DNA from 2 places in the Streptomyces sp. 8N616 genome. Region 1 is predicted to be linked to the other one. Evidence: riboswitches for the same ligand, from Rfam matches in the RefSeq annotation. Region 1 holds a riboswitch; the other holds the start of a gene.
What was found. Region 1 has a riboswitch for ZMP and ZTP ahead of ACTWQC_RS18405 (bifunctional 5,10-methylenetetrahydrofolate dehydrogenase/5,10-methenyltetrahydrofolate cyclohydrolase). Riboswitches for the same ligand answer to the same signal wherever they lie in the genome.

Region 1 (18,939 bases):
CAGTCGGTCGACCAGCTTGTGCATGCGGTAGGTGACCGCCTCCATGTCCACGTGCTGTGTGGCGGACACGGCCAGATAGGCGCCCGCGCCGGCGGCGACCAGGAAGACGTACCCGTCGACGAACTCCACCAGGGTTTGCTGCCACGGGGAGGACTCCTCGGCGCAGAACTCGGCGGTGCTGCGGCTGATCGACTGCAGGCCCGACAGCGCGGCTGCCTGCCGTTCGGCCTCGTCACGCGCGATGCCCTGGGAATGGGCCCGGAGCATCCCGTCGGCCGAGAGCAGGATCGCGTGCCGCGCTTCGGGGACCTTGAGGACCTCGTCGAGCATCCAGCCCAGCTCATTGGCCATATGGTCCTTCATTCCTGCGAGTTCCCTTCGTCGTCGGCAGAGGAGTCGCGCCCGGATCGGGTGCCGCGGGCGAACGCACCCATGCGGGAGGCGGTCTCGTGCGCCGGGCGGATCTGCGAGGCCTCGGCACCCGGCGGGGTGGAGGGTGTCTGGTCGGCCGACGCGTGTTCCGATGCGGACCGGCGGCGTCGCTTGGGCAGTCCTCCGGCCGTTGACGCCGGTGGGGCCGCGGCCGCTGACGGCGCGTGCTCCGCGGCCCCCGACGGCGCCGCCGGGGCGTCGGGCACCAGGACGGACTCCGCGTCCCTTGCGGGCGCGGCATGCGCGGATGCCGGTGCTGGCGCGGCATGCGCGGATGCCGGTGCTGGCGCGGGTGCGTGTGCGGGTGCGGTTGCGGGTGCGGGTGCCGACTCTGCCTCCAGTCCGGTTCTGCCACCGACGAGACGTACGCGGTTGAGGAGAGCATTCGGGAGGAACAGCACGGCGCGCACACCCCCGTAGGGGGACCGGGTGTCGACCGAGACGCTGAATCCGTAGCGGGCGGCGAGCACACCGATCGCGGCGAAGCCGAACTGCGGCGGATTGCCGAGCCGGTTGATGTCGATGTCCTCACGACCGGACAGGCGACGGCCTGCCTCCTCGATCTCACCGGCGTCCATGCCCACTCCGGCGTCGTCGATCACCACACTGGCGCCGTTGTGCGCAGGCTGGATGTTGACCTCGACGGTGGTGTTGGGCTGCGAGTGCCGAGCTGCGTTGTCCAGCAGTTCGGCGACCGCGAGGACCACCGGCTCCACCGCCCGGCTCACGACGTCCATCTCGACTCGGGAGTGGATCTCGACGCGCCGGTAGTCACGGATACGCGACGTCGCACCGCGTACGACATCGATCAGCAGCGAAGCGACCCGCTGCCTGCCGGGCCAGGACCCGCAGAGGACGGCGATGGCCTGGGCCCGCCGGCCGAATTGCGCGTTCGCGTGGTCGATCTCCAAGAGGCCCTGGAGCATATAGGGGTCGTCATGCCGGTCCTGCATCTCCGAGATGGCCAACTGCTGTTCGTTCGCCAGGGCTTGGAGTGCGCGCATGGCCGCCTTCAGCGCGGCCTTCGCCGACTGATCGGCGCGGGACTGGGCCTTGTGGGAGGCCCCGGTGAACAAGTCCACGACCTGCTGCAGGCTCTGTCCGAACGGAGTCTCGGCCAAACTCCGGTCGAGCGGGCCGGGCTCGGCGACGGGCCCGGGCTGTTTCTGGACTTCCTCCAGCGCGGGGAGACGGACCTCGACCAGATGCCGCGCCTCCTCGTCACGAGCGTGGAGGCTGTCTTCCATCGCCGACAGGCGCTTGCGCAGGGTGGCGGTCATCTGGCGTTGGCGGACCAACAGGACCAAGCCCGTGAGCACACCGGCAGCCAGGAACCAGAACACCGCCTCCGATATGTGTCGTGTCATCAGATCCTCATGGACGGGTGAGGTGAAGCAGACCGAGGGGAAGCGACAAGGCGGAGCGCGGGTACGGGCTGCGTGGCTCATCGGGTTCCGACAGGCGCGAGCCGACCATCGGCACAGCGGCGTCTGCCATGCCGGAACGCCCGCGTTCACCACGGGAACGGGAGTGCGCCGATCATCCTAGCTATGGCGGGATACTTCAAGCTCCTGACCTAACTGACGGACCGTCACAGGACCATCACAGGTCGCCACCGTGCGCCGGGAACGGGGCGCAGGCGCGGCCTGACGGCATGTGGCCCAACGTGCTCCCCAGCGTTCCGCAAAACGGGCCGAGGAACGCCGCCAGGCTGTGGCAACGGCGGAGAGCCGCCGACGGCGGGCACCGATCAGGGCGGACGTAATATTCGGCACCCACACCCGAACCGGTCAGGCGGCGGCCAGTTGCCGTGCAGCCGCCTGGACCGTCTGTGTGAGCAGCGTGGCGATGGTCATCGGCCCGACGCCGCCGGGGACGGGCGTGATCAGGCGCGCGCGTTCCCGGGCGGTCTCGAAGTCCACGTCTCCGACGTTGCCCGGGTTGGAGCCCGCGTCGATCACAACGGCGCCCGGCTTGATGTCCGCGCCCACGACGAAGCGCGGACGGCCGACGGCGGCGATGAGTACATCGGCCTCGCGCATGTACGCGGGCAGGTCGCGGGTGCGCGAATGGCAGTAGGTGACCGTGGCATTGCGCTCCAGCAGCAGCATCCCGGCAGGCTTCCCCAGGATCGCGCTGCGCCCCACGACCACCGCGTGCTTGCCCGCCAGGTCGACCTCGTACTGATCCAGGAGCCGCAAGATCCCGCCCGGCGTGCAGGACACGAACCCGGGCAGGCCGAAGCTCATCGACGCGAACGAGCTCAGCGTGACCCCGTCCACGTCCTTCTCCGGCGCGATCGCCTCGAACGCGGCCCGCTCGTCGATGTGCGGGCCGACCGGGTGCTGGAGCAGGATGCCGTGCACGCCCGGGTCTTGCGAGAGCTCGCTGACCCTCTCGACCAGTTCGCCGGTGCTGAGAGAGGCGGGCAGCGGCACGTGCCGCGACGTGATGCCCGCCTTCGCGCACCGGTTGCGCTTCATTCGTACGTACGTCTCCGAGGCGGGGTCGTCACCGACCAGTACGGTGGCCAGGCACGGAGCGGTACCGGTGCGTTCGCGGAGCTGAGCCGCCCCGGCGGCGGCCTCAGCGACGAGGCGCTGGGCGAGGGCTTTGCCGTCCATCAGACGGGCGGAACGTGTCGTCTCGGTCATGCACCTGCTCCTGCGTCACGAGGGATCGCCCAGGCGCACGGCATACGACAACTGCTGTCAGACCGCTTCCCGGTGGTGCTCCACCTCGTCGCGCCAGTAACGGCCCGCCCGCAGTCTAGTCGAGCGGGTCGAAAAGGCATTCAGGACGGGGGCGCCACAAGGTTTCCACAAAGTCGGACCCTACGGTGCGGGGCGCCAGGAAACGCTCAACCGTGGAGGCATTGTTCATGCTGGGTACTCGTCACCGTCGTACGGCCACGGCCGGACTCTGTATCGCCGTTGTCGCGGCGTTACTGATGTCGTGTTCGCCGGGGCCGAACGCCGGTCAGGCCACTGAAAGCGCTTCGCCGACCGACGGCGGCACCACGGCGGCCGCGCGGAAGCCCAATATCGTGTACGTGCTCACCGACGACCTCTCGTGGAACCTCGTGCAGTACATGCCGCACGTACGGCAGATGCAGAAACGCGGAACGACCTTCTCGAACTTCTTCACGACCGACTCGTTGTGCTGCCCGTCGCGCACGTCCGTTTTCACCGGCCAATACCCGCACAACACCGGGGTCTTCACCAACAACGGAAGCGACGGCGGTTACGGCGCCTTCATGAAGAACGGCAACGAGAGCAGGAGCTTCGCGACCGCCCTGCAACGCGCCGGCTACCGGACCGGGTTCATGGGAAAGTACCTGAACGGCTACAAGCCCGCCGACAAGAACGGCACGCCCACACCGTACGTTCCGTCCGGCTGGAACGAATGGGACGTCGCCGGCAACGGGTACCCGGGGTTCAACTACAACCTCAACGAGAACGGCAAGGTCGTGCACTACGGGCACGACGCCCAGGACTACCTGACGGACGTGCTGGCGGCTAAGGCAACGTCCTTCATCGACACCTCGGCGAAGTCGAAGAAGCCGTTCATGCTGGAGGTGGCGACCTTCACGCCGCACGGCCCCTCCACCCCGGCACCGCGAGACGCCGGAAAGTTCCCCACGCTCAAGGCCCCGCGCACCGCCGCCTACAACCGGGCGTCCACGCCCACGCCGAAGTGGCAGAGGCAGCTGTCGCCGCTGACGTCCGAAGAGCAGAAGCAGATCGACCAGAAGTTCGCCAAGCGGGTGCGCTCCGTGCAGGCAGTGGACGCGATGATCGGGCACCTGGAAGACGAGCTCAAGGCGAAGGGCCTGGCGGACAACACGTACATCGTGTTCTCGTCGGACAACGGCTTCCACATGGGCGAGCACCGGCTCCGCCCGGGCAAGCAGACCGCCTACGACACCGACATCAAGGTGCCGATGATGGTCACCGGTCCCGGAGTGCCGGCCGGCGCGCATGTTCCGCAACTGACGGAGAACGTCGACCTCAACCCCACCTTCCAGGAGCTCGCCGGCGTGAAGCCGCCGTCGACCTGCGACGGGCGAAGCCTCGCCCGGCTGATGCACGGCCGGCCGGAGGACGACTGGCGCCAAGCCGTACTCGTCGAACACCGTCACCCGGCGTCCAGGAAGGGCGACCCGGACGCGGCGCCCGACGACAGCGGCAACCCCCCGAGCTACGAGGCGATCAGGACCGCAGACGCCCTCTACGTCGAGTACGCCGACGGGGAGCGGGAGTACTACTCGGTCAAGTCCGACCCAGAAGAGCTGAAGAACCTGGCAGCGTCCATCCCGTCCGAGCAGCGCGCCTCCCTGCACGAAACCCTCACAGCGCTGAAGCACTGCCGGGGCGCGGAGAGCTGCCATGCCGCGTCGCGTATCCGGAAATAGGGCGCGCCGCGCCGCCTCCCGCCCACGACACGGAACCAGGTACGGGCTGACGTCACTGCAGACGCATCGGCATCTGCTACTGAGATGAAGGGATGCCACACTCCCCCGGAAGGAGATCTTGGTCATGACCTGTGCGGCGTATCCCCACAGCTCCGGGTACGACGAGTGGAGGCGGCGGCCCGCACACGACAGCCACCCGGCCTTCGGGGAGTTCGGCAAGCAAGTCGCCGGCAGCGGCGCCATCCCGGAAAAGGCCCAGCAGACGCCGGGAAGACCATGCAAGCCGTCTGGGGCCGCTCCCTCGATGCGTGTGGACGGCGCCTGCGGCCACGAGGCCGTCTCGCGCCGCGCAGGGCAAAGGGTCGCGTGAGTGACATGCAACTGCTGAGCTTCGGCCACGGCACCGCTGACGCCAGGGAGATGACGCGGCTGCTGCATGGCGCCGGGGTGCGCCGGCTGGTCGACGTGCGGACGGCGCCGGGCAGCCGGCACAATCCCGACGCCAACCGCGACGCGATGTCGCAATGGCTGCCGCAGACCGGAATCGCCTACCGGTGGGAAAAGCGGCTCGGCGGCTGGCGGAAGGCACGGCCGGACACGCCCGACACCGCGCTGCGCAACCGTGCTTTCTGCGGGTACGCCGCCCACATGCGCTCGCCGGAGTTCGTCTCCGCGATCGATGTGCTGCTCACCGAGGCTGCCGGGGAACGCACCGCGGTCATGTGCGCGGAGTCCGTGTGGTGGCGCTGCCACCGCAAGATGATCGCCGACTTCCTGGTCCTCGCCCGCGAGGTCCAGGTCCTTCACCTCATGCACGACGGCACACTGCAACCGCACCTCCCGAGCCCCGAGGCGCGCCTGCTGCCCGAACGCCGCCTGCTCGTCTATGGCGCGGGCCAGCCTCCTCTCCCGGGGTGAACCCGGTCGCCGCGGGGGGCACGGTCTGGTGCAGGCGCCTCATACGTCGGCCTGCTTCTCGGCTCGCTTCCTTCGCTCGGCCCGGGCCCGCTTCTCCTCCGGAGGCGTGCCCGGGCGGGCCGGGCGGCCGGGCGGCCCTGGCTGGCCGTCAGCCGCCGTACGTGCGCACGTAGTCGAACCTTGCGACCGCTCCGGCCTTGTTCATCGAGACCAGACCGATCTTGAGATCGCCCTTGACCGGCAGGGTCCACACGCCGTTGTGCACCCAGTGCACACCGTCCCGGCTGGTGGCCGCGCGCACCTCGTGCTCGTTGTGCGCGGTGTCGGTGTGGTGGGACAGGCGCAGCCACATGGTGTCCGCGGTGGGGCCGCCGAACATCGGGCCGTTGGCCACTGCGGTCGGTGGCGTGGTCGTCGGCCGCTCGCCCTCCTTGCCGAACTCGCTGACGTCCACCACGGTTCCGCGTCCCCGGGTCACCGGCAGCACCGAGTGGACCATCTTGAACCAGCGATCATCGTTCTCGTACAGCACGATCCCGGCCTGCTGGGTGGGCTGCCCCGGCGCGAAACTGATCTTTGTTTCCACCGTGTAGTCGCCCTTCGGCGCGCCCCGTGTCAGCACCGACGCCTTGTTGTTCCCCAGTCCGGCAGCCTGGGTCGGCCACGAGAGCGCACGGCCGGTCATGGTGACTCCGGATGACGCGCCGCGTATCCATGTCCATGGCGAGGCGGGGGTCGTGCCGGGCACGGCGGCGCCGTTGAACTCGTCGCTGTGGGCCGGGAGCAGCGCGCCCGGCTTGGGCTCGGGCACCCGCTTGGTCACCGGGGTGAAGAGCTTCGCCGCGCCGACGTTGTCAGCGGCGGCGCCGGAGCCGCGTACGGCGGTGCCGACTCGGCCGGGGTGGGCCGTCCGCGCGGGCAGGTCGCGTTCCTGGGTGGCCACCGCGTCGCGGAGCCGGTCCCCGCTCACCTCGACGGTCATGTGGGTGCCGCGCACCTCGACCGCCACATTGTGCCAGGCGCCCCACTGGAATCCGGAGGGCAGCGCGGTCACCGACTCGCCGCGGCTGGTGCCGTTGACCACCACGTCGGTCACCAGCGCGTTGCGGCCCCGGTCCAGCCAGGCGACGGCATGGTTGCCGGGGTTCACATGACCGACCGTCAGCCCGGCCGCGCCGCCGGCCGAGCTCACCTTCAGGTCGGCCTCGGCGCGCAGGTCCGCGGGGGCCTCCTTGTCCGAGACCAGATACGCGGGTTCCGCGCCGCTCCCTGCGTGGGTCACGTACCCGTGGGCGTCCTGCTTCTCGGCGACCGACCAGCCGCCCGTCCCGGCGCCCTCGCCGTGCCAGCCGGTCAGCGAGCCGTCGTTGAACGTGCTGCCGACGTCCCAGGAGGCCACCGGCGCCGGCTGGTTGCCCTCTGACGGCCCGGCGCCGGCGCGCACGACCGGCCAGCCGTCGATCCAGTCCAGCCGATCGATCAGCATCGGGCGCCTGGTCGGCTTCACCTTGCCCCCGCTGGTCAGCTTCATGTCCGGGTGGTCGGAGGGGATGCCGTGGTAGACAAGCCAGTCCTGACCGGACAGGTCGGTCTGGAGGGAGTTGTGCCCCGGGCCGATCCAGCGGTTGCCGTTCGCGCCGACCACGATGCCGCCCTTGCTGGTCAGGTCCATCAGGTCGACGTCCTCGTCGTCGACGAACGGCCCTGTCGGCTTGGTCGCGCGGCCGACCTTGACCTGGTAACCGCTGTACGCACCGTCGCAGCAGCCCGCGTCGGAGTAGAACAGGTAGTAGTAGCCGCCGCGCCGGACGACGAACCCGCCCTCCATCCGGCGCCCCCTGGCGACCTGGGTCACCGGGCCCTCGATGCGGGTCCGGTCGCCGTTCATCTTCGCGACGCAGAGGGTGTCGTAGCTCCCCCAGTACAGATACGGCCGGCCACCCTTGTCGGTGAACTGCGCCTGGTCGATGTTGCCCGCAGGGCAGCCGCTCGGCGACGGCAGCACGGCGCCCCGGTCGGTCCACGGTCCGGTCGGGGTGGGGGCAGTCGCCACGCCGATGTTGGCCACGCCCACCACCGAGTAGTAGAGGGTGTAAAGGCCGTCTACGTACCGGATGTCCGGCGCCCACAGCCGCGAGCCTTTGTGCCAGGCGGGCTGGGTTCGCGGGGTGAAGACCTCACCGGCGTAGTCCCAGTGCACCAGGTCGGCCGAGCGCAGGATCGGCAGCATCCGCTCACCGTCCTCGCGGCCCTTGCTCTGGAACACCGGGTTCTGGGTGCCGTAGGCGTACCAGTACCCGTCCTTGCCGCGGATCATCACGGGGTCGGGGAAGGTGTCGACGGCACCCGCCGTCACCGGGTTGGCATACGTGCCCATGCCCGTGCCCCTGGCCGTGGTCGGGGCCGACGACGGCCCGGTGAGCAGCCACGCGAGCAGTGCCGCGAGCAGTGCCGCGATGCCGGCCGCGACCGCGGACGCCCACCGCAGGGCGGTCAGCCTGCTCACGATCAGGCTGGCCGGCCTCGTCAGTCCCATTCTCATGCTGTGTCCCCCTCGTCCAGCCGGTGCTTGTTCGAGGCCAAACGGAGCCGGGACGGAAAACGGTTCAACGCGTACGAGCGGGTGCTCGAACGATGCGGGCTCCGCCGCAAAGATGCGTCGCCGGCGCGAGGCAACACCGCCCCGACGCCTCCGCAGCCAGCCCCGCGTAGGCGCAAGCCGCCGCCCGAGCCGGTTCTGTGGGCCGTCGGTGGCAAAGCTGCCCACGCCCGCTTGCGCCTGCCGTCAGGCCCCCACACCGCGCTGAACAATTGCCCTGATCGAGACGTACGGACGCGTCTCAGCGGACTGAGGGGAACGCGGGTGGACAGAGCGGGACATCCGGATCGCAGAGCTCTGCTTGCCGGCGGACTTGCGGTCGCCACGGTCGCGCTTGCGGGGTGCTCATCGACGAGCGGCACCCCGTCGGCGACCAGCGCTTCGCCGGAAGCACGGCCGGCCACGCCCGCCGCGGCGTTCGCGAGACTGATGGACGGCAATAAGCGCTGGGTGAGCGGAGACCTTCGACATCCCGACCGGGATCCGAACCGGCGCCAGTTCGTAGCCCAGGAGCAGGCACCTTTCGGCGCGATCCTCTCGTGCATCGACTCCCGGGTGCCGCCTGAACTCCTCTTCGATACCGGGCTGGGTGACCTTTACGTGATGCGCACGGGCGGGGAGGCGGTCGGCCCGGTGGTCACGGGTTCCGTGGAGTACGGGCCCATGACGAGTGGCACTCCGCTCATCGTGGTCCTCGGGCATCAGCGTTGCGGCGCCGTCGAGGCGGCATACAAGTCCATGCGTGACGGCAAACCGCTGCCCGGCAATCTGGAGGCGATCGCCAAGGCTCTGCGGCCGGCGTACGAGCAGACAGTCCGGGAAGGCGGTGCCGACCCGGCCGAGACCATGGCCCGCGCCCAGGTCACGCTGACCGCGGCCGACCTGCGCTCCAACCAGGACCTGGCCCCACTCGTGGGAAAGGGGGCCCTTGCCGTGGTCGGCGCCTACTACTCGCTCGACACCGGCGAGGTGGAAGTCCTGGCCGGCGCGCCTTCCTGACCGGTCGGGACCAAGCCGGCGGCTGAGGACGACACCCGCCCCGAACCCACCCAACGGCATTGGCCCCGGACCATGTTGTCGGTTCTCTCTCATCCAGCGGGTCAGCGCCGGGTGGGTGGGGCCGTCGGCGTCTCCCACGCGCGTGCATAACGGCGGGCGTCCGGGCCCTTCGGGTCTCGGCTGCGGTACACCACGTACGGCCGGACCAGGTAGCCCAGCGGTGCGCTGAACACGTGCACCAGGCGTGTGTACGGCCAGATCGCCAGCAGGCCGAGCACCACGAGGTTGTGCACCTGGAAGCTGACCGGAATGCCCTCCATCAGGTGCGGCTGCGGGTTCAGCGAGAACAGGCTGCGGAACCACGGTGAGACGGTGGCGCGATAGTCGTAGCCGCCACCGATGAGGTTGCTGCCGACCGTGTTCAGCATCCCGGTCGCGATGGCGGCGGTCAGCAGCGCATACATGACCTTGTCGTTGGTCGTGGTGGCCTTGCGCACGGCGGGCACGGTGATTCGGCGGTAGAGCAGAATCGCCAGGCCCGCGACCGTGGCCAGCCCGGACAGCGTGCCGGCCGACACCGAGAGCACGTGGTACGCCCCCTCCGAGACGCCGGCGAACTCGGTCCAGCTCGCCGGGATCAGGATGCCGAGCACGTGCCCGCCGATCACCGCCAGCAGCCCGAAGTGGAACAGCGGGCTGCCCAGCTGCAGCAGCCTGCTCTCGTAGAGCTGCGAGGACCGCGTGGTCCAGCCGAACTGATCGTGCCGGTAGCGCCAGACATGCCCGAGCACGAAGGAGGTGAGTGCCACGTACGGTGCGGCGAGCCACAGCAAGGTGATCACCGGCGTCCTCCGATCCCGGGCTGCGTCGTCGGCTCCATCGCCAACGGATCCATCGCGAACGGCTCCAGACCGACCTCTTCCTCGGGCGGGCCCTGTGCGGCCAGTTCGGCGATCCGTCGCCGGTCGGCCGTGCCAAGGTCGGGCAGGGTCGCGGACACCGCGTCGAGCACATGCGTATACGGCGACCCGCCCTCCACCAGGGACAACCGGAGCAGTTCCACGACGGGTCGGTACTCGACGAGCAGGCGTCGTCCTGATGCGGGGTCGACGGTCGCGGCGAACTCCAGCACCACGGCGAGATGGTCCGGGAGTTCGTGGTCGCCCAGCGTGACGCCGGCCGCCTTGTAGGCGTGCTTGAACCGCAACAGTGCCATGCCACGCTTACGAGTGTCCCCGTAGGCGTAGTAGGTCAGATGCAGGCAGCTGCGACGGCGCAGGTCGAAGGTCTCCACATAGTGTGCGGCCAGGTCCATCGGTGACATCCGGCGAGCGTCGTCCACGAACGAGACCAAGGCGGGTCCCGCCGGCGCGGGCACGGAACCGGCCGCCGCCGCCATCTCCTCCAGCAGGTTCAGCGTCTGCCCGGTCGGATAGTCCAGCAGCAGCGCTGCGAGCCGCCAGACGATCCGCCGCTGCTGTTCGGACAGGTGCTCGGCCGACGTGGTCCCGGGCCCTCGCTTGCCCAGCCGGAGCGGGCTCATCGGGCGCCCTCCGCCGCCGGCGCCTGCTCGGCGTCGTGAGGGCCGGAGCCGTTCGGTTCCTGATGGGGGGCGGGGAACAGGCCGTCGGTGCGCTTGCCGTCCCAGTTCAGCAGGTTGATGCGAGTCCCCTTGTCCTCGGGCGCCGCGCCGTTGGTGTCCGTGGGGGTGTCCGTGAGGTGGAACTTCTCCGCCATCGCGTCGAACGCGGTCATGCCCGGCCCGCCGTCGCCGTCCAGACTGCACCCCGTGGCGATCGCGTCCAGCCGGTGCGCGTCCGCCCCCGCACCGCTCGGGATCACGTACCGCTCCTCGTACTTGGCGATGGCCAGCAGCCGGTACATGGCCTCGACCTCATCCGGCGTGAGCCGCACCGACTCGGCGGTCTCCGGAGTGCTCGGCTCGCCGAGGTTGATCCGGCGCATGTGCGAACGCATCGCGGCAAGTCGCTGCAGCGAGGCACGGACCGGCCCGACGTCGCCCGCGGTGAACAGCTCCGCCAGGTACTCCACCGGGATGCGCAGCGCGTCGATCGCGCCGAAGAGGTTGCTCGCGTCCTCGCCGTCGTGTCCGGTCCCGGCGAGCACGTCCACCACGGGCGACAGCGGCGGCACGTACCAGACCATCGGCATCGTGCGGTACTCCGGGTGCAGCGGGAGCGCGACCTGATAGTCGACGATCAACCGGTAGACGGGTGAGTTCTGCGCCGCCTCGATCCACTCGCTGGAGATGCCCGCCCGCTCGGCCTCGGCGATCACCCGCGGGTCGTGCGGGTTGAGGAACACGCCCAACTGGGCCGGGTAGAGGTCCTTGTCGTCCTCGACCGAGGCCGCTTCCAGCACCGCGTCGGCGTCGTAGAGCACTACGCCGATGTAGCGCAGCCGCCCGACGCAGGTCTCCGAGCAGACGGTCGGGATGCCGACCTCGACGCGCGGATAGCAGAACGTGCACTTCTCGGCCTTGCCGGTCTTGTGGTTGAAGTAGATCTTCTTGTACGGGCAGCCGGTGACGCACTGGCGCCAGCCGCGGCAGCGGTCCTGGTCGACCAGGACGATGCCGTCCTCACTGCGCTTGTAGATGGCGCCGGACGGGCAGGACGCCGCGCAGGACGGGTTGAGACAGTGCTCGCAGATCCGCGGCAGGTAGAACATGAACGTCTGCTCGAACTCGAGCTTCACCTGCTCGGACACCTTGGTCAGCAGCGGATCCCGGCCGATCTGCTCCGGACCGCCGCCCAGGTCGTCGTCCCAGTTGGCTCCCCAGGTGACTTTGGTGTCCTCGCCGGTGATCAGCGACTTGGGCCGGGCCACCGGCGTGGTGTCCGACGGCGGCGCGGACAGCAGGTTCTCGTAGTCGTACGTCCACGGCTCGTAGTAGTCGGATACCGCCGGGAGGTCCGGGTTGGCGAAGATGTTCAGCAGCCGCCTCAGCCGGGATCCGGTGCGCAGCCGGAGCTTGCCGCGCTTGGACAGCTCCCAGCCGCCGCGCCACTTGTCCTGGTCCTCGTACTGGCGCGGATAGCCCTGACCCGGCCGGGTCTCCACGTTGTTGAACCAGACGTACTCGACACCGCCGCGGTTGGTCCATGCCTGCTTGCAGGTGACGCTGCAGGTGTGGCAGCCGATGCACTTGTCCAGGTTCATCACCATGGCGAGTTGTGCCATGACCCTCATCAGTACCGCACCTCCTGGCCCCGCCGCCGGATCGTCGTGACCTCATCGCGCTGATTGCCGGTCGGGCCGTGGTAGTTGATCGCGAAGGACTGCTGGGCATAGCCGCCGATCAGGTGCGACGGCTTGATCATCAAGCGGGTGAGGGCGTTGTGGATGCCGCCGCGTTTGCCGGTCTTCTCGGTGCGCGGCACGTCGACCGCACGGTCCTGGGCGTGGTACATGAACACCGTTCCCTCGGGCATCCGGTGGCTCACGATGGCCCGCGCGACCACGACCCCGTTGCGGTTGACCGCCTCGATCCAGTCGTTGTCCTTGACGCCGATCTTCGCCGCGTCGACATCGGACATCCAGATCGCCTGCCCGCCCCGGGACAGCGTCAGCATGTGGAGGTTGTCCTGGTACGCGGAGTGGATCGACCATTTCGAGTGCGGAGTGAGGTATCGGACGGTCACCCCGGCCTCGCCGGTCGCGCCGACGGCGGGTTCGGCGAACAGCGCGGTCATGTCCAGCGGCGGCCGGAAGACGGGCAGTTGCTCACCGAGTTCGAACATCCAGTCGTGGTCGAGGAAGAAGTGCTGCCGGCCGGTCAAGGTGTGCCACGGCTTGAGCCGTTCGGTGTTGATGGTGAACGGGGCGTAGCGCCGGCCGCCGGTCTCGCTGCCGGACCACTCCGGTGACGTGATCACCGGCACCGGGCGGGACTGGGTGTCGGCGAAGGTGATCCGCTTGCCCTCGTTCTCGGCAGCGAGGTCGGCGAGCTTGGTACCGGTACGCCGCTCGAGGGCGTGGAAGCCCTCGGTGGCGAGCCTGCCGTTGGTGGTGCCGGACAGCGCCAGGACGGCCTCGGCCGCATGGGTGTCCTTGGCCAGCTTCGGCCTGCCTGCGGCGACTCCGGATGCGACGACACCGTTGACGCCCTTGAGATGGTCGACCTCCGCGTCCGGGTGCACCGTCACGCCCTTGGTGGTCAGGCCGAGTTTTTCGACCAGCGGGCCGAGCGCGGCCATCTTCTCGGCCAGAGCCGGGTAGTCCCGTTCGACCACGACCAGCCGGGGCATCGTCCTGCCCGGTATCGGCTCGCACTCGCCCGCCTTCCAGTCGAGCACGCGGCCGCCCGGCTGCGCGGTGGCGTCGGCGGTGTCATGCGTCAGCGGTACCGCGACGATGTCCTTGCGCGTGCCGAGGTGCTTCTCGGCGAGCCAGGAGAAGCCACGCGCGATCCGGTGGAAGGCCTCGAAATCGGTCTTGGCCTCCCACGGTGGCGATATCGCCGGGGAGAACGCGTGCACGTACGGGTGCATGTCCGTGCTGGACAGGTCGTGCTTCTCGTACCAGGTGGCCGCGGGCAGCACCACATCGGAGAACAACGTGGTGCTGGTCATCCGGAAGTCCAGCGACAGCAGCAGGTCCAGCTTGCCGACCGGTGCCTCCTCCCGCCAGGTGACCTCCTCGGGGCGGACTCCTTCGCGGTCGGTCGCCTGCAGGTTGGAATCGGTGCCGAGCAGATGGCGCAGGAAGTACTCGTTGCCCTTGGCGGAGGAGCCGAGCAGGTTGGCTCGCCATACGGTGAGCACGCGAGGGTGGTTCTCCGGCGCGTCCGGATCCTCGCAGGCGAAGCGCAGGTGTCCGGACTTCAGGCCGTCCACGACGTGCTGCGCTCCGTCCTTGCCCAGCCGCTCCGCTTCGTCGGCCAGGTCGAGCGGATTGCGGTTGAACGTCGGGTAACTGGGCATCCAGCCCAGCCGGCTGGCCAGCGCGATGTTGTCCGCCGCCGTCCGTCCCGCGAAGCGCCCGGTGGCCAGCGGCGATGCCATCGCCTGCGAGGTGAACGGGTCGTAGCGCCACTGGTCCGTGGCCAGGTACCAGTACACCGTGCCCTGCATCTGGCGCGGTGGTCGCTGCCAGTCCAGTCCGAAGGCGAGCGTCGCCCACCCCGTGATCGGCCGGCACTTCTCCTGGCCGACATAGTGGGCCCAGCCACCGCCGTTGACTCCCTGGCAGCCGGTGAGCATCGTGAGCGCCAGGAACGAGCGGTAGATCTGGTCGGAGTGGAACCAGTGGTTGGTGCCCGCCCCCATGAGGATCATCGAACGGCCGCCGGAACGCTCGGCGTTGTCGGCGAACTCGCGGGCGATCCGCTCGGCGGCCTTCGCGGGTACACCGGTGATCGGCTCCTGCCAGGCGGGCGTGTACGGCTGTGACGCGTCGTCGTAGTCGGCGGGCCAGTCGCCGGGAAGCCCCGGCCGGTGCACGCCGTACTGGGCCAGCAGCAGGTCGAACACCGTGGTCACCCGGTGCCCGCCGACCATCCGCGTGGGCACGCCGCGGTGCAGCACGCCCGCCTCGGCGGCGTCGATACGGTCGAACCGGGGCAGCTTGACGGTCACGTTGTCGGGGTCGCCGCTGTGCAGCGACAACAGGGGGTCGACCTCTCCGAGATCCAGATTCCACTGGCCCTGCCCGGAATCGGTGAACCGGTGACCGAGCGATCCACCGGGGACCACGGGGTCGCCGCCCGCGTCCAGCAGCACCGTCTTGAACTCGGCGCCTTCGCCGGTCTCGCCCAGGTCGGCGGCGGTGAGGAACTTGCCGGGAACGTATCCGTCACCGTGTTCGGCGAGGCTGACCAGGAAGGGCAGGTCGGTGTAGCGCCTGACATAGTCGGTGAACCGCGGTGTCGTCTTGTCGACGAAGAACTCCTTGAGGATCACATGCCCCATGGACATGGCCAGCGCCGCGTCGGTGCCGGGCCGCGCAGGCAGCCACTCGTCGGCGAACTTGGTGTTGTCCGCGTAGTCCGGGGAGACCACCACGACCTTCTGGCCCCGGTAGCGCGCCTCGGTCATGTAGTGCGCGTCGGGGGTGCGGGTCACCGGGACGTTGGAACCCCACATGATCAAATAACCCGCGTCGAACCAGTCGGCGGACTCCGGAACGTCGGTCTGGTCGCCGAACACCTGCGGTGAGGCCACCGGCAGGTCGGCGTACCAGTCGTAGAACGACAGCATCGAGCCGCCGATCAGCGAGATGAACCGAGCGCCCGCCGCGTGACTCACCATCGACATCGCGGGTATGGGCGAGAACCCTGCGATCCGGTCCGGCCCGTGCTGCTTGATCGTGTGCACGTGCGCGGCGGCGACGATCTCGGCCGCCTCCCACCACTCCGCCCGCACGAACCCCCCTTTTCCGCGTGCGGACTTGTACCTGCGGGCCTTCTCCGGGTCCTCGACGATGTCGGCCCAGGCCAGCACCGGATCCTCGAGCCGCTGCTTGGCTTCGCGGTAGAGCTCGAGCAGCGTCGAGCGCACATAGGGGTACCGGACTCGTGCGGGTGAGTAGGTGTACCAGGAGAACGACGCGCCCCGCGGACAACCGCGGGGCTCGTACTCGGGCTTGTCGGGGCCGATCGACGGGTAGTCGGTCTGCTGCGCCTCCCAGGTGATGATCCCGTCCTTGACGTAGACCTTCCACGAGCAGGAACCGGTGCAGTTCACCCCATGGGTCGACCGCACGACCTTGTCGTAGGCCCAGCGGTCCCGGTAGAACACGTCCGCGGACCTGCCGCCGATCTTGTGCACCGTCCGGAGGTCACCCGAGGTCTCGCCACGCTGAAAATGCTTCCCGATGCGGAGTAGAGAATCTTCGAAATCGGTGGCCGACTTGGTCCCTTGTACGCTGGGGATACCATTCGAGGATTCGGACACAAGTCCACCTCTCCTGTATTCTTGAATGGGCATACGCTCTGGGAGCCGCAGACTTACCGTAGGTGGCGTGTTAATGCCCTACAAGACCGCGCGCTACGAATCTGAGCATGCGCACGTGATGGCAACGGCGGCGGTGCGATCGCCGTAACGCCATGTTTACACTGCTGGCTCCTGCAAGCCTCGCCACGTGACCTGTTTTCCGTGAGGGCGGGCATCGATCGGAGCGGCCCGAGCCGCCGCGCACGTCGCTGTTCAGCGGGGATGACGCTCTGTTGGACACGCTGCCACCGGTGTATTCGCCGACGATTCCACCGAATCCGTCATGGCGATGACCGCCCCGTCCGAGGCGGTTGAATGCAATGCGGAGAAGCCGACCGCTGCCCACGGCCGGCCAATTCACCAGCGATCTCCGGTCGTCCCAGGCAGGTTTTCTTCGGCTATGCCCGTGGTTTCTGATTTTGCCACAGGCGGCCACCGGTGGTGTCCAGGACGGCACGCGATGACGCTCGCGCATAACGCGCCTCCTGGACCACCCACCGACTGGCGTGGTCGCCCCGGACTCTAGGCGAGCTCGACGATGAGGTCGCCGCCTTCCACCTGCTGGATCGCATTGATGGCAACCCGTGTCACGCTTCCGCCCTTCGGGGCCGTGATGGTGGCTTCCATCTTCATCGCCTCAATGGTGGCCACGGTGGCACCGGCCTCAACCGTGTCGCCCTCGGCGACGGCCAGCGTCACCACGCCGGCGAACGGCGCAGCGACATGACCGGAGTTGGCCTTGTCGGCCTTCTCCGTCGCCGGCACATCGGACGCCACCGAGGTGTCCCGCACCTGGATCGGCCGCAGTTGACCGTTCAACGTGGACATCACGGTGCGAATGCCACGTACGTCGGCCTCGCCAATGGCTTCCAGCTCGATGAGCAGCCGGACGCCGGGCTCAAGGTCCACCGCGTACTCCTTCCCCGGGCGCAGCCCGTAGAAGAAGTCCTTGCTCTCCAGCACGCTGGTGTCGCCGTAGGCCTGACGGTGCGTCTCGAAGTCCTTCGTCGGCCCGGGGAAGAGCAGCCGGTTCAGCGTCGCCCGCCGGTCCTTGTCCAGCCCTTCACGGTCCTCGGCGGACAGCTCCTGCGTCGGCTTGGCGTCGGCCCGGCCTTCCAGCGCCTTGCTGCGGAACGGCTCCGGCCATCCGCCCGGCGGGCTGCCCAGCTCACCGCGCAGGAACCCGATGACCGAGTCGGGAAGATCGAACTTGTTCGGCTCGCTCTCGAAGTCCTCCGGCGACACCCCCGCCCCGACCAGGTGCAGCGCGAGGTCGCCGACCACCTTCGACGACGGCGTGACCTTCACCAGGTGGCCGAGGATCTTGTCGGCGGCGGCGTACATCGCCTCGATCTCCTCGAAGCGGTCACCGAGGCCGAGTGCGATGGCCTGCGTGCGCAGATTGGAGAGCTGCCCGCCGGGGATCTCGTGGTGGTACACGCGCCCGGTCGGCGAGGCGAGGCCCGCCTCGAACGGCGCATAGATCTTGCGCACGCTCTCCCAGTACGGCTCCAGATCACCGACCGCCTGGAGGTCCAGCCCGGTCGGCCGGTCGGAGTGGTCGGTGGCGGCCACGATCGCTGACAGCGACGGCTGCGAGGTGGTGCCCGCCATGGAGGCCACAGCGCCGTCCACGGCGTCCGCACCGGCCTGGATGGCCGCGAGATAGGTGGCGAGCTGGCCGCCCGCGGTGTCGTGGGTGTGGATGTGCACCGGCAGGTCGAATTCCCTGCGCAGCGCGGATACGAGCTTCGCCGCGGCCGGGGCGCGCAGCAGCCCTGCCATGTCCTTGATCGCCAGCACGTGTGCGCCCGCGGACACGATCTCCTCGGCCAGCCCGAGGTAGTAGTCCAGGGTGTAGAGCGTCTCCGACGGGTCCGACAGGTCGGAGGTGTAGCACAGCGCGACCTCGGCGATCGCGGATCCGGTCTCCCGCACGGCCTCGATGGCGGGCCGCATCTGCTCTACGTCGTTGAGCGCGTCGAAGATCCGGAAGATGTCGATGCCGGTGGCGGTGGCCTCCTGTACGAAGGCGCCTGTCACCTCGGTCGGGTAGGGCGTGTAGCCCACGGTGTTGCGGCCGCGCAGCAGCATCTGCAGGCAGATGTTCGGCACCGCTTCGCGCAGCGCGGCGAGGCGCTCCCAGGGATCCTCGGCAAGGAAGCGCAGCGCGACGTCGTACGTGGCGCCGCCCCAGGATTCCAGCGACAACAGCTGCGGCACGGTCTGCGCCACCACCGGGGCCACCGCGAGCAGGTCCTTCGTCCGGACCCGGGTGGCGAGCAGCGACTGATGCGCGTCCCGGAAGGTGGTGTCGGTGACGCCGATCGTCGGCGACTGGCGCAGCCACCGCGCGAATCCGTCCGGACCGAGCTCGGTGAGCTTCTGCTTGGAGCCGGCGGGCGGCTCGGCGCCGGGAAGCCGCGGCAGCTTGGTGGCCGGATCAATCAACTGGGGCCGCTCGCCATGGGGCTTGTTCACCGTGACATCGGCGAGGTAGGTGAGCAGCTTCGTGCCGCGGTCGGCGGAGTGCCGTGCAGTCAGCAGGTGCGGCCGTTGCTCGATGAACGACGTGGTGACCTTCCCGGCCCGGAATTCCGGATCGTCCAGCACAGCCTGCA
Region 2 (10,726 bases), on a different contig from region 1:
ATCTCGTCCGGCGGGGTGTGGCCGCCGTCCTCGTACCCGAGCGCCGCCGAGACCCCCGCGCTCGGCGTGGCCAGGGCGGGGAAGCCCGCGTCCGCGAAGGCGCGGGCGCTGACGGCGTCCCACGGTCCCGGCAGGACGAGCGGGTCGCCCGCCTCCCGTCCGTGGTGCAGCGCTCGGAACGCCTGGGCGGCGTTCACACCAGGCCGCCCTTGTACTGGCCCGGCTGGTACGCGCCGGGGACCGAGCGTGTCGTCACAGCGATCCGGTTCCAGGCGTTGATGGTGAGGATGAGGCCGATGAGGTGCGCGAGTTCGGTCTCGTCGAAGTGCTCGGCCGCGCGCTCGTAGACGGCGTCGGGGACGAAGCCGTCGGTCAGGACGGTGACCGCCTCGGTGAGGGCGAGCGCCGCCCGCTCCTTCTCCGTGAAGTAGCCGGTGGCCTCCTCCCATGCGCTGAGCAGGTAGATCCGGTCCTCGCGCTCGCCCGCCGCGCGCGCGTCCTTGGTGTGCATGTCGAGGCAGAACGCGCAGTGGTTGAGCTGCGAGGCCCGGATCTTCACCAGCTCGGCGAGGACCGTGTCGACGCCCTTGGAGGCGGCGGCGTCGAGCCGGACCATCGCCTTGTAGATCTCCGGGGCGTGCTGCGACAGGTTCATCCGGGGGCCGCGTCCCTGCGGTGCGCGGGTGATCTCGTTCGTCGTCATGGGCCCTACGCTATGGCTGTATTGCCCCAGGAGTATGGTCCATTTCCATGGGGAAAACGTGGGCCAATTTCGGCACCGATCTGCATCTGGATCTTCCGGCGGGCGGTACGTCGGGCGTACGCGCGGCGCTGATCCGGGCCCTCCGGGACGCGGTCCGTACGGGGCGGCTCGCGCCGGGCACGCGGCTGCCCTCCTCCCGCTCCCTCGCCGCTGACCTGGGCCTTGCCCGCAACACGGTGGCCGACGCGTACGCCGAACTGGTCGCCGAGGGCTGGCTCACGGCCCGGCAGGGCTCCGGCACCAGGGTCGCCCGACGCGCGAATCCGGCCCGCACGGCGGGGCGTACGGGGATGGCGCGTACGGGGATGGCCGGGACGGCGGCACATCGGACGGCCGGTACGGCGGCGGACCGTGCGACTGCCCGCACGGCGGCGGACCGTACGGAAGCAGGCCGTACGGAAGCAGGCCGTACGGAAGCAGGCCGTACGGAAGCAGGCCGTACGGAGGCAGGCCGTACGGAGGCAGGCCGTACGGAGGCAGGCCGCGGGGGCGGACCCGTCCCCGCTCCTCGCCCCGCCGTCCACAACCTCTTCCCCGGCTCGCCCGACGCCGCATCCTTTCCCCGGGCCGCCTGGCTCGCCGCCGCCCGCCGCGCCCTGACGGCCGCGCCCAGCGAGGCCTTCGGCTACGGCGAGCCGCGCGGCCGCCCCGAACTGCGCCGCGCTCTCGCCGGATACCTCGCGCGGGCCCGCGGCGTCCTGACCGACCCGGAGCAGATCGTCGTCTGCTCCGGCTTCGTGCACGGGCTGCGGCTGCTCGCCGAGGTGCTGCGGCGGGCGGGCACGCGCACGATGGCCGTGGAGTCGTACGGTCTTGACGTCCACCGGCGCATCGTCGCCCGCGCCGGACTCCGTACGCCCCCGCTGGCCGTCGACGAACGCGGCGCGCGGACGGACGGCTTGGCGGGTCTCCCGGACGCCGGGGCCGTACTGCTCACGCCCGCGCACCAGTTCCCGACCGGAGTGCCCCTGCACCCCGACCGCCGGGCCGCCGTCGTCGACTGGGCGCGCCGCACCGGCGGGCTCGTCATCGAGGACGACTACGACGGCGAGTTCCGCTACGACCGGCAGCCGGTCGGCGCGCTCCAGGGCCTCGACCCGGAGCGGGTCGCCTACGTCGGGACGGTGAGCAAGAGCCTCAGCCCCGGCCTGCGCCTGGGGTGGATGGTGCTGCCGGAGGAGCTCGTAGCGCCGGTGGCGGCGGCGAAGGGCGAGATCGAGTGGCAGGCGAGCACGCTGGACCAGCTGACGCTCGCGGAGTTCATCGAGTCCGGCGCATACGACCGGCATGTGCGCGGGATGCGGCTGCGCTACCGGCGCCGCCGCGACCACCTGGTGGCCGCGCTCGCCGAGCACGCCCCGCACATCCGTGTTACGGGTATCGCGGCCGGTCTGCACGCCGTACTCGAACTCCCCGCGGGCACCGAGCAGTCCGTCATCAGCAGCGCCGCGGCCTGGCACGGCCTGGCCCTGGACGGGATGAGCCGCTACCGGCACGAGGCCGCGGCTCCGGGCCCCCTCGCTCCCGTCGCTCCCGTCGCGTCCGTCGCGTCCGTCGATCCCGACGGGTCCGAGTCCGAGTCCGCCGACGATGCCCTCGTCGTCGGCTACGGCACCCCGCCGGAGCACGCCTTCTCGGGCGCGATCGACGCCCTGTGCCGGGCGCTGCCGTAGCGCTGGGCCGTGAGGCGGTCCCGGGTGAGGGCGGCCCCCGGTGCGGGGGCCAGTCGTCCGGCATCTACGCTGATCTTCGATCAAGTGGACATGAACACGACGGGGGAGGAACGTCAGATGGCGGCTGCTCGTGCTCGTTTGCGGTCCGGCACGGTGATTCTCGGGGGGATGGGCGCGCTCGCGGCGGCGCTCACCGCATGCGGCTCGGATCCCGACAAGCGGTGCGTGGACCGGGACAGTTACCTGTACTCCAAGGGCTACCGGGTCATCGGCTCCAAGGACTGCAAGAGCGGCGGCAGCGTCGGGACGAGTGCCAGGAGCGGCAAGAGCCGCAAGAGCCGGTCCGGGGACGCCGCCTGGTACTACGGCGGCACGGAGAAGGACGGCTGGGTCGACGGCGGCTCCTTCACGAAGGGCTCCGGCGGCTCCGGTTCCGGCTCCGGTTCCGGCGGCAGCTCGTACGACGACGGCAACTCCGGGGTCAGCCGGGGCGGCTTCGGCAGCGGCTCCGGCAGCTCCGGCGGCTGACCGCTCCATGGACCGCCGCACCATCGAGCCCCGGCCCGGCTGGCAGCAGACGGTCGAGGAGCAGGGGCTGATCTACCCGCTCACCCGCTACCCGGACGGCTCCCTGCGGCCGTACTGGGACGAGAGCGCGTACTACGCGTTCTCGCTCCCGGAGGTGGAGGCCCTCGAGGAGGTCGTCGAGGAGCTGCACCGGATGTGCCTGGCCGCCGCCGAGCACATCGTCGCGTACGACCGCTTCGCGGACCTCGGGGTCACCGATCCGCGGCTGGCCGGGCGGATCGCCGAGTCCTGGCGCCGGCGGGCCGAACTGCCCTCCCTGTACGGGCGGTTCGATCTCCGCTACGACGGCACGGGACCGGCGAAGCTGCTCGAGTACAACGCCGACACGCCCACCTCGCTCGTGGAGGCGGCCAGCCCGCAGTGGTTCTGGATGGAGGAGCGCTTTCCCGGCGCCGACCAGTGGAACTCGCTGCACGAGCGGCTCGTCGACGGCTGGAAGCGGCAGGCGGCGCTGCTGCCGCCGGGCCCTGTGCACTTCGCGCACTCGGCGGCGGACGAGCTCGGCGAGGACCTGATGACGGTCGCCTATCTGCGCGAGACCGCCGAGCAGGCCGGGCTCGAGACCGAGGCGATCTCGATGGAGCACATCGGCTGGGACCGGCTCTCCGGCCGCTTCGTCGACAACCGGCTCCGCTTCATCCGCTCCTGCTTCAAGCTCTACCCGTGGGAGTGGCTGACCACGGACACGTTCGCGCCACACGTCCTGGACACCCTCGACAACGGTGGCGGTACCGGCACGACCTGCTGGATCGAGCCCGCCTGGAAGATGCTGCTGTCCAACAAGGCGCTGCTGGCTGTGCTGTGGGAGCTCTTCCCGGGCCACCCGAACCTCCTGCCCGCCTATCTGGACGGCCCGCGCGAGCTGGCCGAGACCACCGGGTACGTCGCGAAGCCGCTGCTGGGGCGGGAGGGCGCGGGCGTCACGGTCCACGAGCCGGGCGCTGGGCCGGGCGCCGCGTCCGGCGTCGAGCGGGCCGCCGATCCCGTCGTACGGGACGAGGCCTGCTGCTACCAGGAGCTGGCCCCGCTGCCGGACTTCGACGGAAACCGGGTGGTGCTCGGCGCGTGGGTCGTGGAGGACGAGGCGGCGGGGCTCGGGATCCGCGAGTCCTCCGGCCTGGTCACCGACGAGTACGCCCGCTTCCTCCCGCATGTCATTCGCTGACTCGGGAATTCAAATGTGACTGGGATTCAATTCCCTTGTGATTCACGGGTGTTCACGGTCGGCTCCCACGGTTCGAGAGTTGTCCCAACCCAAGGGAGCTGTGACGTCTTCCATGCCGCGGCCGATGGACTGGCCGGCTGACGGAGACGGACTGACGACGGCCGGGTGCCGCAGCCACCCGGCCGTCCCGGGCCGGCGTCAGCCCGTCAGCACCGCCCTCAGCCGGTCCAGACCCCAGTCCAGGTCCTCCTTGCTGATGGTCAGCGGCGGGGCGATCCGGATCGTGCTGCCGTGGGTGTCCTTGACCAGCACGCCCTGGTCCATCAGCTTCTCCGAGATCTGCCGGCCGGTGCCGTGGGTGGGGGCGATGTCCACGCCCGCCCACAGCCCTCGGCCGCGGACCGCCTCGACCGCGCCGCCCCCGATCAGCAGGCCGAGCTCGGCGTGCAGATGCTCGCCCAACTCGGCTGCGCGCTGCTGGTATTCGCCGGTGCGCAGCATGGCGATCACCTCGAGGGCGACCGCGCAGGCGAGCGGGTTGCCACCGAACGTGGAGCCGTGCTCGCCCGGGTGGTAGATCCCGAGCACCTCGCGCGAGGACACCACCGCCGAGACCGGGACGACTCCGCCGCCGAGCGCCTTGCCCAGGACGTACATGTCGGGGACGACGCCCTCGTGCTCGCACGCGAAGGTCCGGCCGGTGCGGCCGAGGCCGGACTGGATCTCGTCCGCGATGAAGAGAACGTTCCGCTCCCGGGTCAGCTCACGGACGGCCCGGAAGTAGCCCGGCGGCGGCACCAGTACCCCTGCCTCTCCCTGGATGGGCTCGAGCAGCACCGCCACGGTGTTGTCGGTGAGCGCCGCCTCCATCGCCGTCAGATCGCCGTACGGCACGATCTCGAAGCCGGGGGTGTACGGGCCGAAGTCCGCGCGCGCCTCGGGGTCGGTCGAGAAGCTGACGATGGTGGTCGTCCGGCCGTGGAAGTTGTTGCGGGCCACGACGATCTTCGCCTGGCCGCCCGGCACGCCCTTGACCTGGTAACCCCACTTCCGCGAAGTCTTGACCGCCGTCTCGATGGCCTCGGCACCGGTGTTCATCGGCAGCACCATCTCCATGCCGCACAGCTCGGCCAGCTGGGTACAGAAGTCGGCGAACCGCTCGTGGTGGAACGCGCGCGAGGTGAGCGTCACCCGCTCCAGCTGAGCCTTGGCGGCATCGATCAGCCTTCGGTTGCAGTGGCCGAAGTTGAGCGCGGAGTACCCGGCGAGCATGTCGAGGTAGCGCCGCCCCTCGATGTCCGTCATCCAGGCGCCCTCGGCGGAGGCGACGACGACCGGCAGCGGGTGGTAGTTGTGCGCGCTGTGTGCCTCGGCGGCGGCGATGCTGCGTTCCGTAGTCGTCACGGCAGTACTCCGTTCGGTGTAGCGGCGGTTTGCTGCTCATTTCTATCGTCGCTCGGGTGGATCGCGAAGAAACCTTCCTGAACTGCTCCGGAACTGCCCAGGCAATAGACTGTGCGGGCACATTGCGACTGGCGCGCGTGGAAACGACCACGAGGAAGCAGTGTGCGGCCTTCCCCCACGAGGTGCCGCCCGCCTGGGCACCCGGGTTCGTGAACCGACACACGAATCGACCCGGAGGACGCCGTGACCGTATCCCTTTCGCATCCCGCCCTCTCCGCCGCGGACCCCGAGCTCGCCGCGCTGATCGCCGATGAGGAGCAGCTCCAGGCCGACACCCTGCGGCTGATCCCCAGCGAGAACTACGTCTCCCAGGCCGTGCTCGAGGCCACCGGCACGGTGCTGACGAACAAGTACAGCGAGGGCTACCCCGGTCGCCGCTACTACGAGGGCCAGCAGAACATCGACCCGGTCGAGACCCTCGCGATCGAACGGGCCAAGGCCCTCTTCGGCGCCGGGCACGCCAACGTCCAGCCGTACTCCGGGTCGCCCGCCAACCTCGCCGTCTATCTGGCCTTCGCCGAGCCGGGGGACACGGTGATGGGCATGGCGCTGCCGATGGGCGGCCACCTCACCCACGGCTGGGGCGTCTCCGCGACAGGCAAGTGGTTCCGTGGTGTCCAGTACAGCGTGCGCGCCGACACGGGGCTGACGGACTTCGACGAGGTGCGCGAACTGGCCCTCAAGGAGCGACCGAAGATCATTTTCTGTGGCGGCACCGCGGTTCCGCGCACGATCGATTTCGCCACCTTCGCGGAGATCGCCCGTGAGGTGGACGCGGTCCTGGTGGCCGACATCGCCCACATCGCCGGCCTGGTCGCGGGTGGCGCCCACCCCTCCCCGTTCCCGCACGCCGATGTGGTCTCCACGACCACCCACAAGACCCTGCGGGGACCGCGCGGCGCGATGCTGCTGTCCGGCGAACCGCAGGCGAAGGCGCTCGACAAGGCGGTCTTCCCGGGGCTGCAGGGCGGCCCCCACAACCACACCACCGCCGCCATCGCGGTCGCCCTCCACGAGGCGGCGCAACCCTCCTTCCGTGACTACGCGCACGCCGTGGTGGCCAACGCCAAGGCACTCGCCGAATCTCTGCTGGAGCGCGGCTTCGATCTCGTCTCGGGCGGCACCGACAACCACCTGATCCTGATGGACCTCACGCGGAACGAGGTGCCCGGCAAGGTGGCCGCGAAGGCCCTCGACCGGGCCGGCATCGTCGTGAACTACAACACGGTGCCCTACGACCCGCGCAAGCCGTTCGACCCGTCCGGAATCCGCATCGGCACCCCCTCACTCACCTCGCGCGGTCTCGGCACCGACCAGATGCCGCTCGTCGCCCACTGGATCGACCGGGGCGTGACTGCGGCCCGTAACGGTGACGAGGGCGCCCTCACCGCGATCCGCGCCGAAGTCCGCGATGTGATGGCCGCCCACCCTGCACCCGGCCTTCCCACGGCCTGACGGCTACACGTCCAGGACCTGACGTCGTGGGCCCGGCTCGGCAACGGTGCGGCGGATCAGCCAGCGGCGTATGAGCACGGTGCCGCCGCAGCCGATGCCTATCCCCGCGGCGAAACCGGGCAGGCTCCACCACGCGTCGACCGCGTCGGACGACGGGTGCGACGCGGCGGCCGGGGCCGTCCGCTCCCCGGCGGCGCCTGACATGCCCCGGGCCGGCCCTTCCTTGCCCAGGACCCCGAGATCGCTGAGCAGGGCCAGGAGTTCCTCGGGTTTCTCCGCCGCGTGCCAGAAGCCGCTGTCCGGGCCGGATTTCCGGGCGCTGTCTCTGCCGCTTCTACCGTCTCTGCCGTTCGCGACGGTCTGTATCCACACCTCGCCCGTCTCGGCGTCCGGATAGATGCCGTCCGTGCGCCACACGGACACGTCGTGAATCATCCAGCTGACGTTGATCTGCCGCCCGGAAGCGCCGCCGTTCTCATCCAGCTTCGGTGGGCGTCTCTGCTCGCCCGCGGGCGGGCCCAGCAGGCTCTCCAGCCGCCGGTACCGCTCCGAGTCGACCAGCAGTGCCGTTGCCTCATCGGTCGTGGGCGAGGTGATCAGCACGCTCGTCGGGCCGCCTGCGACGGCCGGAGTGGAGCAGGTCAATAACGTCAATAACGCGGCCAGCGCGGCCGCTGCCGCTGTGCCTGCCAGTGCGGCGATACGTCGCATGTTTCCCCCAACCACGGGTGATGCGGCCCCTCCGCACCACGTCACTTCTGGTACACCGCCCGGGCCCGTGAGGTTCCCGAATTCCGGAACTCCCGCCCCAACCCACGCTGCCGGTTCAGGATCGCGGTGCCCGTGAGGATTCCGCCACCTCCAGGGCGCGCTCTTTCGATCGCACGCCCTCCAGACGCAGCGTGAGACCGCCCTCCGTCTGCCAGAGCAGCGTCGGCTCCGCGGTCTGCACCGTCTCGGTCCGGGCGCGCCCGGCCGCGTCGGTCAGCCGGATCTCGAGCCGGTGCGGCTCCGCGAACCACAGCCCTGCCCTGCCGTCCACCTCGACCGGCTCGAACGGCACTGTCGTCGTCTTCCAGAACGCCGGATGGATGGTGGCGCGCAGCTCGTCGAGCCGGACCACCCCGTCCGCCGGGGCAGCAGAGCCCCGCTCCCCGGGCGTCCAGCACAGCGACAGCACCCGCCGGTCGGCCGAGAGTTCCACCACGTCCGGCGCACCGAGGCCCGAGGGCACCAGGGGCCGGAAGCCCGCCCGCCGGGCGGCGTCCTCGAGGCCGAGCCCGCCGCGGCACGCGGGAGGCCCGCCCCTGAGCCCTTCCGCTCCGGCCGGTCCCGTACCGGCTTCTCCCGCGTCCGTGGGCGGCGCGGCCGACGGGTCGTACCGCACCCCGACGCCGCCGAAGTCGAACCAGTCCGTCACCGCTGCCCGCACCGGAGGCGTCAGCGCGAGCACCACGAGCAGCCCGCACAGCGCCGCCGTCAGCGACCGCCACCGCGCCCGCGCCCAGCTGCGCAGTCGCGCACCTCGCCCCGGCGGCTCCTGCGCCTCCTCCGCATCCGGGACCCGCTCGCCGACCAGCCCGGCGAGCACCCGCTCCACCATCGTCTCCGCGTCCACCGCAGGTATCGGAAGCTCCCGCCCCAGCGCCCTCAGCTCGTCCGGCAGCCGATCGCGCCTGCCGTGATCGCGCTCGCCCCGATCGCCCCTGCCCGGGTCACCCACGCCTGTCACCTCCCTCCCTTCTCTCCCTGCCCTTTCTCTCCCTGTCCCGCGGTCCGAGCGCCCGCTCGAGCCGCCGCAGCGCACGGTTCAGCCGCGACTTCACGGTGCCCCGCGGCCAGCCCAGCGCCTGCGCCGTCTCCGCCTCGTCCAGATCCAGCAGATAGCGGTAGGTCACCACCTGCCGGTGCTCGTCGCTCAGCCCGTCCAGCGCCGCCAGCAGCTGCGAGCGCCACTCGCCCGCCACCGCCGCGGCAGCCGGGTCGGCGGACTCCGGTATCAGCGGCTCGGCCTCCACCCTCGCCGCCTCCCGGTCCACCGCCCTACGGAGCCTGCGCGCCGACCGCACTGTGTTTCTCGTCTCATTGGCGACGATCTGCAGCAGCCACGGCCGGAACGCCGCCCCTTCCCGGAAGCGCCCCAGCGACTGGTACGCCTTCAGAAAGGCGATCTGCACCACATCCTCGGCATCGGCGCCCGCCCCGAGCAGCACGGCGGTGCGATGCGCGATCTGCGTATGCGCCCGCACCAGATCCGCGTACGCCTCGCGCTCCCCGGCCCGTACGCGCGCGATCACCGCGGCCTCGTCAGCCACGCTGCCGGCCCCCTCCCGCGTCCTCACACTTCTCCTACACCGGAGGCCGGGCATCGGTTCCACACCTGAGAGAATGGGCCGCATGGCCAATGCTCTCCCGCCCGTCACCCACCACCACCCTCAATCGAGGCGCTCCGCGCCAAGCCCTCGTTTGCGTGTGCTCTCCGGTATCCAGCCCACCGCAGGCTCGTTCCACCTCGGGAACTACCTGGGTGCGGTCCGGCAGTGGGTGGCGTTGCAGGAGACCCACGACGCGTTCTACATGGTCGTGGACCTGCACGCGATCACCGTCCCCCAGGACCCGGCAGAGCTGCGCGCCAACACCCGGCTCGCCGCCGCCCAGCTCCTCGGCGCAGGACTCGACCCGGACCGCTGCACGCTCTTCGTGCAGAGCCACGTCCCCGAGCACGCGCAGCTCGGCTGGGTCATGAACTGCCTCACCGGCTTCGGCGAGGCCTCCCGCATGACGCAGTTCAAGGACAAGTCGGCGAAGCACGGCACCGACCGGGCGACCGTCGGCCTCTTCACCTACCCGATCCTCCAGATCGCCGACATCCTGCTCTACCAGGCGAACGCCGTGCCGGTCGGCGAGGACCAGCGGCAGCACATCGAGCTCACCCGGGACCTGGCCGAGCGCTTCAACGGCCGGTTCGGCCGGACTTTCACGGTTCCCGAGCCGTACATCGTCAAGGAGACGGCCAAGATCTTCGATCTCCAGGACCCGACGATCAAGATGAGCAAGTCGGCGTCCGCGCCGAAGGGCATCATCAACCTGCTCGACGAGCCCAAGGTCTCGGCCAAGAAGATCAAGAGCGCTGTGACCGACACGGGCACCGAGATCCGCTTCGACGAGGAAGGCAAGCCCGGGATCAGCAATCTGCTGACGATCTACGCCACGCTCACCGGCACGGGTATCGCCGAACTCGAGCAGAAGTACGAGGGCAAGGGTTACGGTGCGCTCAAGACGGACCTCGCCGAGGTCTTCGTCGAGTGGGTGACCCCGTTCCGGGCCCGCACCCAGGAATACCTTGACGACCCGGAGACACTGGACTCGATCCTGGCCAAGGGCGCGGAGAAGGCCCGTGCGGTCGCCGCCGAGACCCTCGCCCAGGCATACGACAAGGTGGGGCTCCTCCCGGCCAAGCACTGACCGGGGACCAGGGGCCCTGGGTTCTCCCTGGGGCGGAGGACCCGGGACACTCGCGGACGGAGCCGCGTACCCGCCACACTGGCAAGGACCAGCAGCAGCGCAAGCGGCTGCACAAGCAGCAGAGGAGACCGACGTGGGGACCGTAACGCTCGG

Region 2: another riboswitch for ZMP and ZTP. It lies ahead of glyA (serine hydroxymethyltransferase); the one in region 1 lies ahead of ACTWQC_RS18405 (bifunctional 5,10-methylenetetrahydrofolate dehydrogenase/5,10-methenyltetrahydrofolate cyclohydrolase).

What each region holds. Positions count from the first base shown of each region.
Region 1 covers NZ_JBQQBY010000018.1:112,320-131,258, reverse strand. Annotated here, with positions in the region: gene ACTWQC_RS18415 (roadblock/LC7 domain-containing protein) at 1-363, opposite strand, end outside; gene ACTWQC_RS18410 (ATP-binding protein) at 360-1,799, opposite strand; gene ACTWQC_RS18405 (bifunctional 5,10-methylenetetrahydrofolate dehydrogenase/5,10-methenyltetrahydrofolate cyclohydrolase) at 2,223-3,086, opposite strand; ZMP/ZTP riboswitch at 3,107-3,197, opposite strand; gene ACTWQC_RS18400 (sulfatase family protein) at 3,314-4,846, shown strand; gene ACTWQC_RS18395 (DUF488 domain-containing protein) at 5,222-5,764, shown strand; gene ACTWQC_RS18390 (family 43 glycosylhydrolase) at 5,913-8,300, opposite strand; gene ACTWQC_RS18385 (carbonic anhydrase) at 8,793-9,362, shown strand; gene narI (respiratory nitrate reductase subunit gamma) at 9,464-10,204, opposite strand; gene narJ (nitrate reductase molybdenum cofactor assembly chaperone) at 10,201-10,905, opposite strand; gene narH (nitrate reductase subunit beta) at 10,902-12,575, opposite strand; gene ACTWQC_RS18365 (nitrate reductase subunit alpha) at 12,575-16,312, opposite strand; gene ACTWQC_RS18360 (pyruvate carboxylase) at 16,841-18,939, opposite strand, start outside.
Region 2 covers NZ_JBQQBY010000057.1:597-11,322, forward strand. Annotated here, with positions in the region: gene ACTWQC_RS33780 (isocitrate lyase/PEP mutase family protein) at 1-197, opposite strand, end outside; gene ACTWQC_RS33785 (carboxymuconolactone decarboxylase family protein) at 194-703, opposite strand; gene ACTWQC_RS33790 (aminotransferase-like domain-containing protein) at 751-2,436, shown strand; gene ACTWQC_RS33795 (hypothetical protein) at 2,554-2,964, shown strand; gene ACTWQC_RS33800 (glutathionylspermidine synthase family protein) at 2,972-4,189, shown strand; gene rocD (ornithine--oxo-acid transaminase) at 4,388-5,593, opposite strand; ZMP/ZTP riboswitch at 5,708-5,799, shown strand; gene glyA (serine hydroxymethyltransferase) at 5,837-7,108, shown strand; gene ACTWQC_RS33815 (hypothetical protein) at 7,112-7,819, opposite strand; gene ACTWQC_RS33820 (hypothetical protein) at 7,935-8,831, opposite strand; gene ACTWQC_RS33825 (RNA polymerase sigma factor) at 8,824-9,450, opposite strand; gene trpS (tryptophan--tRNA ligase) at 9,506-10,573, shown strand; gene ACTWQC_RS33835 (2'-5' RNA ligase family protein) at 10,707-10,726, shown strand, end outside.